Regions from separate parts of the Gordonia sp. QH-12 genome, predicted to be linked through region 1. Evidence: predicted binding sites of a transcription regulator. Region 1 holds the regulator's gene; the other holds the start of a gene.
What was found. Region 1 encodes LexA, which represses DNA repair genes until DNA is damaged. Its sites were predicted from a motif close to CGAACANNTGTTCG; they were not measured.
Positions count from the first base shown of each region.

Region 2: the regulator LexA is predicted to act here: its motif matches at 2,609-2,622, upstream of Y710_RS17965 (HNH endonuclease signature motif containing protein).

Region 1 covers NZ_KQ969286.1:134,744-141,373, forward strand. Annotated here, with positions in the region: gene Y710_RS06420 (DeoR/GlpR family DNA-binding transcription regulator) at 1-656, opposite strand, end outside; gene Y710_RS06425 (putative PEP-binding protein) at 796-2,514, shown strand; gene lexA (transcriptional repressor LexA) at 2,541-3,200, opposite strand; gene Y710_RS19055 (LysM peptidoglycan-binding domain-containing protein) at 3,384-4,004, shown strand; gene nrdR (transcriptional regulator NrdR) at 4,027-4,476, shown strand; gene hrpA (ATP-dependent RNA helicase HrpA) at 4,530-6,630, opposite strand, start outside.
Region 2 covers NZ_KQ969313.1:3,577-10,206, forward strand. Annotated here, with positions in the region: partial or broken gene Y710_RS19200 (DUF3883 domain-containing protein) at 1-996, shown strand, start outside; gene Y710_RS17965 (HNH endonuclease signature motif containing protein) at 1,009-2,592, opposite strand; gene Y710_RS17970 (DUF1156 domain-containing protein) at 2,738-5,509, shown strand; gene Y710_RS17975 (DUF499 domain-containing protein) at 5,727-6,630, shown strand, end outside.

The sequences.
Region 1 (6,630 bases):
TCCTCCCGGTTGATCTTGGACGAGTCGGCGAGGACCACCGTCGTCGTGCAGGCCGCGATCATGGCGCGTTTGGTGGCGGCCTCGTCGGCGTCGGGTGTCGACAGACCGTGCTCGAGCGACAGACCGTTGGTGCCGAGGAAGCCGACCGACGCACGGATGCGCGAGAGTCGCTCGATCGCGTCGGCGCCGACGGAGGCACCGGTCTTGGGCCGGAGTCTGCCGCCGGTCAGCAGCACCCCGGAGCCGGGCAACTCCGCCACCACCTCGGCGATCTGCACGCTGTTGGTGACGCAGGTCAAGCGGGCGTCGACGGGGATGGATAGAGCCAACTGCAGAGTGGTGGTCCCGGCGTCGATCACGATGGAACCGCCGTCGGCGGGCAGGAATGCCAGCGCAGCGGCACCGATGGCGCTCTTCTCGCCTCGGTGGGTCTCCTCCCGAACCACCAGATCAGGTTCGTCGACCACTGCGGCGACGTCGAGGCGTACGGCTCCGCCGTGGACGCGCACCAGATGGCCGCTGCGAGCGAGAATAGCCAGGTCGCGGCGCACGGTCTCGCCGGTCACGGAGAAGCGCGCGGCGAGATCGGCTACGGAGACGCGGCCGCGCAGGCGGACCTCGTTCGCGATCGCCGACTGGCGTTCCTCCGCGTACATCTGCTCTCCCGACTGTCCGATCTCATGCAACGATGGGGATCGTGCAAAGATGTGGATCTGTGTTGATTTGGTTGGTTACGCATCTTTGTTTACATGGGTACGTGTTGACACGTCAAGGACTTTCTGTAATCTTTCTCACATGACCGAGGTGACTTCTCCCGTGCCTGCCGAGAACCCGTTCCGCGCCGACGTCATCGTCTCCGGTACTCCGGTGGTCGGTGGCCTCGCGTACGGACCGATCATCAGACCCGCACCGCGACCCGGCTTCGACGCCATCGACGACTCTCCCGTTCCGGAGGAGCTCCGCGACGCAGAGATGGAGCGTTTCACCGCCGCCGCCGGAGTGGTGGCCGACCGGCTGGCCGACCGGGCCTCCCACAGCACCGGCGTCGCGGCCGAGGTCCTGACTGCCACGGCCGGTCTCGCGCGCGATCGCGGGTGGGCGACGGCCGCGGGCAAGTCGATTGCGCAGGGCGTTCGAGCGCCGCTCGCCGCGATCGCGGCCACCGAGCAGTTCGTGGAGATGTTCACCAAGCTCGGCGGCCTCATGGCTGAACGGGTCACCGATCTGTTGGACGTCCGAGACCGCGTCGTCGCCGAACTCCTCGGGCTCTCGGAGCCGGGCATCCCCGTGCCGGACGTACCGTCGATTCTGCTCGCCGACGACCTCGCGCCCGCCGACACCGCGGGTCTGGACCCGGCACGCGTCATCGGGCTGGGCATGCGGCTCGGCGGCCCCAGCAGCCACACGGCGATCATTGCTCGCCAACTCGGTATTCCGTGCGTGGTCGCCGCCGCTGAACTCGATGAGATCCCCTCCGGAGCCATGGGCTACGTGGACGGGGACGCGGGAACGGTGGGGGCCGCCCCGGACGCCGGACTCATCTCGGACGCCGTGACGGCCGCGGCGACGCGGGCGGCCGAGACGGCGGCCTGGCGCGGGCCGGGCCGCACGGCGGACGGGCACGCGGTCGCGATCCTGGCCAACGTGGCCGACGGCGTGTCCGCTCGGTCGGCGGCGCAGGCGCCGGTGGAGGGCGTCGGACTGTTCCGAACCGAACTGGCCTTCCTGGACCGCGCGGCCGAGCCCACCGTCGCCCAGCAGGTAGAGCTCTACCGGGAGGTGATCGACGCCTTTCCCGGGCGCAAGGTGGTGATCCGCACCCTCGACGCGGGCTCGGACAAGCCACTGAAGTTCGTCGCCCACTCCGACGAGCCGAATCCGGCGATGGGAGTCCGCGGCAACCGCATCGTGCAGACGTATCCGGACATCCGCAACAACCAGCTCGATGCGCTGGCGGAGGCGGCGCGCGACGACGGCCGTGCGACGCCGTGGGTGATGGCACCGATGATCGCCACGGTCGACGAGGCGCGCGAATTCGCCGCGCGGGTTCGGGAACGCGGTCTGGTGCCGGGGGTGATGATCGAGGTGCCGTCGGCGGCGATCCTCGCCGACGCGATCCTCGCCGAAGTGGACTTCGTCTCGATCGGCACCAACGACCTGACCCAGTACACGATGGCGGCGGACCGGATGTCGCCGGAGCTGGCGGCGCTCACCGACCCGTGGCAGCCGGCGGTACTCGCGCTGATACAGCGGGTCGGGGACGCCGGTCGGGACCAGGGCAAGCCCGTGGGCGTATGCGGCGAGGCGGCTGCCGATCCGTTGCTGGCATGTGTGCTGGTCGGGATGGGTGTGACGTCGTTGTCGTCCGCGCCTGCGGCGTCGGCCGCGGTGGGACTGAAGCTGGGTACCGTCACCATGGATCAGTGCCGCGATGCGGCGTCCGCCGCGATCGCCGCGACGAGTCCGTCACAGGCGCGCGAGGCGGTTCGCGCGGTTCTGGCCGGCGAGGTGTGATGTCCCGCTGAGGCCGGCCGGGCGCCTCAGATACGGCGCATCACCGTGACGACCTTGCCGAGGATGGCGGCGTCGTCGCCGGGGATGGGCTCGAAATGCTCGTTGTGCGGCATGAGCCAGACGTGACCGTCGGTGCGCTTGAAGGTCTTCACGGTGGCTTCGCCGTCGATCATCGCGGCGACGATGTCACCGTTCTCCGCCACGTTCTGCTGGCGCACGACCACCCAGTCGCCGTCGCAGATCGCCGCGTCGATCATCGATTCGCCGACCACGCGAAGCATGAACAGGGAACCGTCGCCGACCAGTTCGCGCGGCATCGGGAAGACCTCCTCCACGGCCTGTTCGGCGAGAATCGGTCCGCCGGCGGCGATCCGGCCGAGCACCGGAACGAAGGTCGGCGTGGGGAGTGACTCTCCGTCGGCCTCGGCACCGCCCGAGGGCGGTGTCCGCTGATCGTCCCGAACGTTCACCGCACGCGGACGGTGCGGATCGCGCTTGAGAAGGCCGCGGCGCTCGAGCGTGCGGAGCTGATGGGCCACCGACGACGTGGAGGTGAGTCCGACGGCCTCGCCGATCTCACGGATGCTCGGCGGGTAGCCGCGCTCGCGGACCGACTGACGGATGACCTCGAGCACCTCGCGCTGACGCTGGGTCAATGAGGCCTCGAGCGTCGCGGTGGAGAGCATCGGATCGGGCGTGTCGGTCACGGTCGGGCCTTTCGTCAGCTGTGTTCGATCGATGGTCCAAAGGCTAGTTGAGTAGGTCACAAAACTCAAACAATTGTTCGACGCGTGTCGGCGTTTGTCGGACCCCTCGTGTTAACTATCGAACAAGAGTTCTTCGAACACGCGATCGATTGGAGACGAGTCATGAGCACGAGGACGGCACCCGCCCCGACCGGACGCGCCACCGCTGTGCGCTCCACCGCTGCGCACTCCACCGCTGCGCACTCCACTGCTGCGCACTCCACTGCTGTGCACTCCACTGCTGTGCACTCCACTGCGTCGGCGATGACCTGCGACATCCCGGTGGTCCGTGGCTCGCTGGTCCGTGATCGGGGAGTACGCGGAGCGGGGCGAGGCGACTCGAGCGGAACGTGCTTCCCGACCGGCCGCCCCGAGCGGCGTCGCCCGGTCGCGGACCGGCGAGTGATGTTCGATGCGCCGCCGGCCGGCCGGACCGCGCTGTCGCCCGCGGTGTACCGCAGGCGCCGGTGGGCCGGGGCCGCGGTGGTCGGCGGCACCCTCGCCGGCATGGTGTGGCTGCTCGCCCTCGTCGGAGCGGGCTACCAGGATGCGGCGACGCCGGAGTCGCCGGCGGCGACGCACGTGGTGTACGTCCGGTCGGGGGAGTCGCTCACCGCGCTCGCTGAGCGGATCGCTCCGGAGTTGCCGTCCGCGGGCGTCATCGCCCAGCTGCGCGACCTGAACGGCCTCGAGACATCGGGACTGCATGTCGGACAAGCGCTTATCGCCCCGCAGTACGGCTGAGGCGGGCGGGTATTGTCATGGCATGCGCTGCCCGTTCTGCAAGAACGACGACACCCGTGTCGTCGACTCCCGAGTCGCCGACGACGGCCAGGTGATCCGTCGCCGCAGGTCGTGCAATGAATGCGGGCGGCGGTTCAGCACGGTCGAGACGGCTGTGCTGTCCGTGGTGAAGCGCAACGGCATCTCCGAGCCCTTCAGTCGCGAGAAGGTGATGCAGGGCGTGCGCCGCGCCTGCCAGGGCCGTCAGGTGGACGAGGACGCACTGGCGAAGCTTGCGGTGCAGGTGGAGGACACCGTGCGCTCGTCGGGTTCGGCCGAGATACCGAGCAATGAGGTCGGTCTCGCGATCCTCGGTCCGCTGCGCGACCTCGACGAGGTGGCCTATCTGCGGTTCGCCTCGGTCTACCGGTCGTTCGAGTCGGCCGACGACTTCCAGCGCGAGATCGATTCGCTGCGCCGCGACCGTCACTGACACTCACGGCACCGGCGCCACCGGTCCGAGCAGTCAGCCACCGCCCCGAGCAGTCAGCTGAACTTGTCGATCGCCTTGATTATCCGCTGCTCGGAGACTGGACCGTTGGTGCCGAGCTGCTGAGCGAACAGGCTCACGCGGAGTTCCTCCAGGCGCCACTGCACCAACTCGTTCAGCGCCTCGTGGCGTGCGGCCGGAAGCTGGGCGAGGCGCCTATTCCAGACCGCCACCACCCTGTCGATGGCGCCCATCGCCTCGTTGTCCCGGCCGGCGGCGGTGTTGAGGGACTCGAGGCGCAGCCGCGCGGCGGTCAGATAGCGCGGCAGCGAGCGCAGATGCTCCAATGCCGTCGCGCCGACGAAGCCGTCGAAGATCAGATCGTTGACCTGATCGGAGACGTCGTCGGCGGCGAGAGTCCCGGACCGGGCGTCGACGGCCCGGCGCACCGGGGAGTATTCGGCGAGCGCCGCGACGGCGGCGTCGAAGTACTCGGGTGCGCGCGACCGGATCACCGGCCCCAGCCGCGCCGAGAGCGCGCCGAAGTCACCGGGACTGCGCAGGGCGGCCAACTCCGGCTCCCGTGCCAGGGTGTCGGTGACCGCCCGTGCCGTGCAGTCGGCCAGCAACGCGTCCACGTCCGGATACGGGCTCTGGCTCAGCGCGAGCTTGGCCGGCGGCGGCAGAGTCGACGCCAGCTTGCGGCTGGGCGGCGCGATCGCGAGTCGCAGGAGTTCTCCGGCGGCGGCGGCGATGCCGGCGTCGCGCTCGGTGGAGGTGGCGGCCTTCGCGATGCGTACGCCCTGTCCCGGCACGGTCGCGAGCGTGGGATAGCGGGTGATCGTCTGTCCCGCAACGGTCGCCGTCTCGGAGTCGGCGAGGGTGCCCAGACCGTCGGCGGTCCATTCGCGGTGCAGGGGCGCACGGCGGTCGCGGTCGGCGTCGGCAGACAGGTCGGTGCGAAGCGCGGCGAGCCGGTCGCCGCGCGCGATGATCGCGCCGTCTGTGCCGGTGACTGCGAAGTGCATCCGCAGATGCGGGGGGAGTGCCGACGGATTGAAATCGCGCGGAGCCAGGGTGACCCCGCTGATCGACGACAGCTCGCGAGCCAGGCCGGTGAGCAGTGGCTCGCTGCGCACCGAGAGTCGGCTGAGAGCGAGTTCGGCGTACCGGGACGCCGGGGACATGGACTTGCGCAGGCCCTTGGGCAACGACTTGATCAGCTGCGTCGCGAGTTCGGCGCGCATCCCGGGTACGAGCCAGTCGAATCCGGTGTCTCGCACATGTGCCAGGAGCGGCTCGGGGATGATCGCGGTCACGCCGTCATCGGGTGCGCCGGGCTCGAAGTGGTAGCGGAGCTCCAGGCGGGTCTCGCCCTGCTGCCAGGCGGCCGGATAGTCGGCGGCCGTGGGGACGTCGTCTCCGAGCAAGTCCTCGGGCCGGAGGTTGAGCAGCGCCGGATCGGTGCGGCCCGCCTTCTTCCACCACGAGTCGAAATGCCGTGTCGACACCACGGTGGACGGTATGCGCGCCGCGTAGAACTCGAAGAGCTCGTCGTCGGAGATGCGCAGGTCCCTACGCCGCGCGCGATGTTCGGTCTCGGACGCGTCGCGGAGCAGCTCGGCGTTGTGGGCGAAGAACGCATGACGGTTACGCCAGCGTCCGGCGACCAGTGCCTCCTGGATGAAGATCTCGCGCGAGGTCTTCGGGTCGATCGACCCGTAGTTCACGCGGCGCTGTACCACCAGGGGAACTCCGTACAGGCTGACCTTCTCGTACGCCATCACCGCGCCGCGGCGGGTGGACCAGTGCGGCTCGGAGTAGGTGCGCGTCACCAGGTCGCCGGCCAACTCCTCGACCCAGGCCGGATCGATCGAGGCCACGGTGTGTGCGAACAGGCGCGAGGTCTCGACGAGTTCGGCGGCCACGACGAAGGCGGGCGGTTTGTTCGCGAGGAAGGATCCGGGGAAGATCGCGAACTTCGTGCCTCGGGTGCCCAGATAGTCGCGTGAGTCGCCTTGCCGCGCACCGATGTTGGTCAGCAGGCCGGAGAGCACGCTGCGATGAACGGCTGCCGGGTCCACCTCGGTGTCCGGGATCTGCCACTTGAGGTCGCTGACGGTGCGCCGCAGCTGCCGGTGCAGATCGATCCATTCG
Region 2 (6,630 bases), on a different contig from region 1:
ACCGATCCCGGCACCGCCCCGCGCGCGATCTTCGCCCTGACCTCCGAGATCGTCGACGGCTCCGGGACCGTGGTCAGCAAGAGATTCGCGTTCGTCTCGATCGACGCCGACGGGTCCGTCGCCGATGCCGGTCCGGCGCCGCATCTCGACCTGCAGCCGATCCCGGAGGGCGCGCCGATCCGCGGGCTAGACTCGTTCGTCGGCCGTTCACTGACGGACCAGGCATTGTCGTGGGCCGCGTCCACCGCGGTGCCCCGTCACCTGAGCGAGGTCCGCGACCGCGTGGTCCCCGACGTCGAGCGGACCGAGAGAGCGGTGCGCACACGGCTGATCGAGCAGATCAACTACCTGGACTCCGAAGTCGCACGCCGGCGTGAAGAATCGGCGGCCGGCAAGACCACGCGCGGGCGGCGCCTCAGCCCGGAACGGCTCGAGCGGCGGGCGCGCGAGTTGGAGGCCAGGCTCGGGCGCCGCCTGCGCGAGCTCGCCGACGAGCGTGTCCTCACCGCACGCCCGCCGAGGCTGGAGACCGCGGTTCTCGTGGTCCCCGCCGGGATGCTCGGCGAGTCGGTGGGCCGACACGCCGCCGACACCACGGCCACCGACCGGCGGGCCGTCGACGCGGTGCTGCGTGCCGAGTGCGCCCTGGCCCGCATGCCCGAGGAGATGCCGCACAACAACCCCGGATACGACGTCCTCTCCGTTCCGGCTCCGGCTGCGGACGGCGGTCGTGCACCATCGGTGTACATCGAGGTCAAGGGCCGGATCGCCGGCGCCGACACCTTCTTCGTCTCCTACAACCAGGTGCTCCAGGGCAAGAACACCGGTGAGAACCACCGGCTCGCGATGGTCTCGGTGAGCCCCGACGGCCCCGATCACGACGAGGTCCGCTACCTCACCGACTACTTCCGCGACGTCGACCTCGCTAACACCGACGTGAGCGGAGTCGAACTCAACTGGCACAAGGCCTGGAAGAAGGCACTCCCGCCGCATTGACGGCTCGCGGTGTCAGAACGGCGGGGCGCCGGCGTCGTGGGCGATGGCTTCGCGAGCCCGGCGGTTCGCCGCTCGCTTCTGCATGCGGTACCGGTGCTTGGCCTGCAACCGTGTCAGCGAGCGTTCGGGTTCGTCACCGGCGTGTCGTGCTTCTCGGCGTGTCGGAGAGCCGTGTCCGCACTGAAGGTGGCCCAGTTCGGGAAGGAGCCACATGTTCAGTGCCTGCTGCCGGACGGTGATCCCCTCCGGTGAGGTGACTTCGGTCCAGACGACGCCGGCGGCGTCCACGATCTGATCGTCGACCCACCCGTTCGCGTGGGTCTTCAACCCGTGATGGAATCGGCATTTCGCATTGAGATTGCAGATGCAGGTGACGCCGCCCGCCGACGGATCCGCGTGGTCGTACTCGCATACGTGGTCGAGGTCGCACTTCCACGCGGGCCGGGCGCAACCCGGCCACGAGCAGGTGCCGAACAGCCCGCGGACGGCAGTATCCAGCGCCGCGGACGGACGGTATCCGCTGTCGGGCCGACTCGCCTGCGCGATGACCTCGTCGAGGTTCAGCTCGCGACGCACAGCGTCGGGCCGTGACGCCATCTCACGAATGTGTGTCGCCGAGATCGGTCCGTGGCCGTCCAGATGCGCCGCAGTCTGCGACGTCCCCTCGAGCACTTCTTTGCGAACCACCACGTGCAGGACGATCCGCGCGCACCGCGACGCGATGTCGGCCGGCGCGAGTCGAGCAGTGCAGTCCTCTCGACCGCACTCGCATACGAAGTCCGTGCCGTTGATGCGCGCCATCGCCGCATCACTGCGCCGGGCGCCCTTGGAGCGTGGGTCGTTGGGGCAGACGCCGGCGATCACCGCATCGAGTACATCCTTGGCGATCGCCACGTCCTCGGCCGACGCGGTGACGATGAGTTCCGAGGCGGTGTCGGTCAGCGGGTTCACCTGCACGCGCTTGGCTGCCCGCACCTCCTCCCGGGTCAAGGTCACCGCGTCGGGATCGTGCTCGGCGACGATCGCCCCGAGCATCGTCTCCACGCGCGCCGCCGAAAGACCGCCCACTTCGCGCAGTCTCGCGGCCGCTTCCGCGTCGATGAAGGCCAGGACGTCCGCATCGTCGACGAGGGCCGTCTGCTCCACCGCGCGCCGGAAACTCGCCGAGTTGATCAGTCCGTCGCGCAACATCCGTCCGAGGGCCGGGATCCGCTCCATGCAGGCCACGGCGGATTCGACGAACCGCTCTGCCGTGTAGTGCTGCACACCCGCGGCGACCGCATACGACGCCGCGACTTGGCACAGTGGGTCGTAGAGCCGGGTGTAGGCGTCCGCCGACGGATCGGACTCCAACTCGGATTGCTTCGCCATGAGCAGCGAGTACAGCGCCTCGTATCGATGCCACAGCACCAGCCCCTGGTAGCAGTCCGCGCGCGCCGCGAACCCGAGCAGTGCCGCTCGATCGCTTCGTGACCCAGACGCCTCGGATGCAACGGTGGGCGAGTTCTGGACGTCCGGACGTTCGATCCGGATGACGATCGCGTCGTCGGCCACCGTCACAGACGAAGCCTTACGCTCTCTCACCTGCACTTTCATCTCCACCCCCGATTGTCGAACTTACGTTCGATGATACTCGAGAGGTCCGACATTCTCAGCCGAGTCGCACCGATTGCAATACACACTGTCGTGTGCGCTATGTTGAAACGTTCTCGTCCGCCATGCGCTTCACCAAGGGGTACCCGTGTCCAGCGATGCACACAGTAATGTTCAGCGACGAAAGTTGATCGAGGTCAGCATCCCGCTGCAGAAGATCAATGAGGAGTCCGCTCGCGAGAAGTCGATCCGCCACGGACATCCGTCGACACTGCATCTGTGGTGGGCGCGCCGGCCACTGGCCGCGGCACGCGCTGTGCTGTTCTCTCAACTGGTGGACGACCCCGCGTCGCGCCCAGACCTGTACCCCACCGAGGCGGAGCAGATCGCGGAGCGAAAGCGACTCTTCGAGTTGATCGAGCGACTCGTGGTGTGGGAGAACTCGAACGACGAGCAACTGCTCGCCGAAGCTCATCGCAAGATCATGGAGTCGACCGACGGCAATCCCCCACCGATCCTCGATCCGTTCGCCGGCGGCGGAACCATTCCCCTTGAAGCGCAACGACTCGGACTCGAAGCTCACGCGTCAGACCTGAACCCCGTCGCCGTGCTCATCAACAAGGCGCTGATCGAGATTCCGCCGAAGTTCGCCGGACAGCCGCCCGTGTGGCCCGGAGCCGCCGACGAGACCATCCAGGACTGGCCCCGCGCCACAGGTCTCGCCGAAGACGTCCGCCGCTACGGACAGTGGATGCGCGACGAAGCCCAGAAGCGCATCGGCCATCTGTATCCGAAGGCGACCCTGCCCGACGGTACCGAGGCGACGGTGATCGCGTGGATTTGGGCGCGTACGGTGACGTGCCCGAATCCCGAGTGCCGGATAGCGATGCCCCTCGTCAGGTCGTGGTGGCTCGGCAAGAAGAAGGGCAAGGAGGCGTACGTCGTCCCCGTGATCGAAGGCAAGGCCGTGCTGTACGAGATCGGTCACGATCCGGCTCAGGCGCCGACGAAGGAGACAGACGGGACGATGTCTGGCAAACGTGGCGGCGTCTGTATCCGCTGCGGTACCGCCGTCAGCACCGACTACATCAAAGCTCAGGGAACCGAAAGGCGAATGGGCGCAGATCTCATAGCCACGGTCGCCGAAGGCACTCGCCGTCGAATCTATCTACCGCCGTCGGACGTACATCGCCGGGCCGCTGAGGTGGAGCCACCGCTCGACGTACCGAACCAGCGACTGGGATTCCATCCGAAGGACGTGTGGACGCCGCCATACGGCCTCGACACCTTCGCCTCACTCTTCACGCCACGCCAACTCACCGCGCTGACGACATTCAGCGATCTGGTCGGAGAAGCCCGCGAGTTGGTCTTGCGTGACGCGCTCGCAGCCGATCTTCCTGAGGGCAGTAAGCACATCAGCCAGACGCAGGCGAGCGCGTATGCCGACGCGATTTCAACCTACCTCGGCATCGCCGTCAGTCGGTACACGAACTACTCGAACGCCTTGTGCCAATGGCGACCGGACGCGGGGAAGGAACAGGTCGGCCATCTCTTCGCACGGCAAGCGATACCGATGGTCTGGGACTTTGCGGAGTCGAACTTTGCATCGAATTCAGCCGGCGGCTGGGAGCCAACTCTGCGGTTCATTCCCAAGGCCTTAGATCGCCTGCCCGCAAGTACTGGTACTCATACCTATCATCGGTCTGCAGCCGATATCTCACAGCACGCTCTCATCTCCACCGACCCGCCCTACTACGACAACATCGGCTACTCCGATCTCTCTGACTTCTTCTATATCTGGCTTCGTCGGTCGCTCAAGGACATTCACCCGTCGATCCTCTCGACGATGCTTGTGCCGAAGACCGAGGAACTCGTGGCCAACCCTTACCGGCATAACGGCAAGGAGGGCGCGCACAAATTCTTCGAAGATGGATTCCGCGAGGTCTTCCGTCGCGCCCGTGAGCACGCTTACGAGGACTTCCCCATCACCGTCTACTACGCGTTCAAACAGCAGGATTCGTCGAAGGACGGCCAGGCGTCGACCGGCTGGGAGACCTTGCTGGAGGGCATGATCCGCTCCGGCTGGCAGATCACCGCGACGTGGCCGATGCGATCGGAGCTCGGTAACCGCATGCTGAGCCAGGGAACCAACGCCCTCGCCTCCTCCATCGTTCTTGCTCTCCGACCGCGCCCGGAGGATGCACCCCGCGTCGACCGCCGTGCGTTCCTGGCGCGGCTGCGGAACGAGTTGCCGGCGAGCCTGCGCGAATTGCAGCAGGGCGCCATCGCGCCGGTCGATCTGCCGCAGGCGGCGATCGGGCCGGGCATGGCGATCTTCTCCGAGTACAACGCCGTGCTGGAGGACGACGGGTCGAAGATGACGGTCCGGACCGCGCTGCAGCGCATCAACGCGATCCTCGACGAGGTGCTCGGCGAATTGGAGAACGACTTCGACGCACCCACCCGCTTCGCGCTGACCTGGTTCCGACAGAACGGCTTCGACAGCGGCAAGTTCGGCGACGCCGAGTCGCTCGCGAACGCGCGCAGCATCTCGCTCGACGGCATGGAGCGCTCGGGCATTCTCACCAAGGGCGGTGGCCGGGTCGCGCTGATCGCGCCCACGGACATGCCTGCCGACTACGACCCGTCCACCGACTCCTCGATCAGCCAGTGGGAGGTGGTGATGCACCTGGTGCGGGTCCTCGACTCGGACGGCATCCCCGCGGCGTCGACACTGCTGAGCCTGGTGCCGGAGGCGGTCGACACCGATCTGTGCCGCGAACTCGCGAGCCTGCTCTTCAAACTCGCCGAGGATCGCAAATCGACGGCCCTCGCGGTCAGCTTCAACGGCCTCGGCGCCGCGTGGAGCGACATCGCCCGCGGTGCGCGCGGTGCGGTGCACCAGGAGATGCTGCTGTGATCGGCGCGTTCGCCGGCGAGTCACGTGACGCGACACGCCCGGAGCGGCCGACACGCCGTGCAAGCCCTGTGCTGGGCGGGAGGCTCCGGCCGCTGTCGTAGGCGGGCATCCGTCACACCGGCGGCGAGACGTGACCTCGACGTCCTGATTGTCCGACCGCTGCGATAACCTTCGTCGCGAATACACACATCTGTGTGAATAGTGAAAGGAGCCCTCCGTGGCGCCGAGTAATCGGGATCGGATCCATCAGGCGTTCGAGCTGCTCGGACCGGCGGTCGATCGTTTCCTGACCGAGACGATCGGCCCCGATCTGCCGGCGGGGGCGAGCGGTTGGATCGACGTGCTGCGCACGGTCAAGGCACCCAGCGCGCACCCCGACAAGAAGTACAACCCGCTCGACCCGTCGGACAGCCTTCGGATGTTCACCGACAACATTCCGTACAAGTTCCGGCGCGGCTGGGACCCGATCGGCAAGCGGCTCAGCCGCGCGCAGGTATCCCTGGCGACGCCGCTGGTCGACGCCCGGAACCGGCTCGCGCATCACGAGAACTTCACGAACGACGACGCGCAGTTCGACCTCGACATCTGTCACCGATTCCTGCTCGCCATCGACGCTCCGAAGGAGGCCGCCGACGTCGCGAAGCTGCGCGACGACGTCCGCGCCATCGGCACCCGGCAGGCCACCGAACGGGCCGCGCGCAACGTGCCCGCGCTGCAGGTGGGCTCCGACAATCTGCCGGCATGGCGGGACGTCCTGGCACCCCATCCCGACATCCAGAGCGACCAGTTCAACGCCGCGGAGTTCGCCGCCGACCTTTACACCGTCGCGATGCGCAGCGGCGGCCACAAGTCCGAGTACACCGACCCCGCCGAGTTCTTCGGCCGTACTTACCTCACCGAGGGGTTGCGCGATCTGATCACCCGGAACGTCGCGCGACTGACCGGCGATGAGAACGCGTCACCGGTCATCAACCTGCAGACCAACTTCGGCGGCGGCAAGACGCACTCGATGCTCGCGCTCTGGCATCTGGCATCGGGCGCGGAGAGTCACGTCTTCGGTGACGACGTCGCTCCGCTCGCCAAACCGCTCGACGCGGTGCGAGGACGCGTCGGACGCGTCG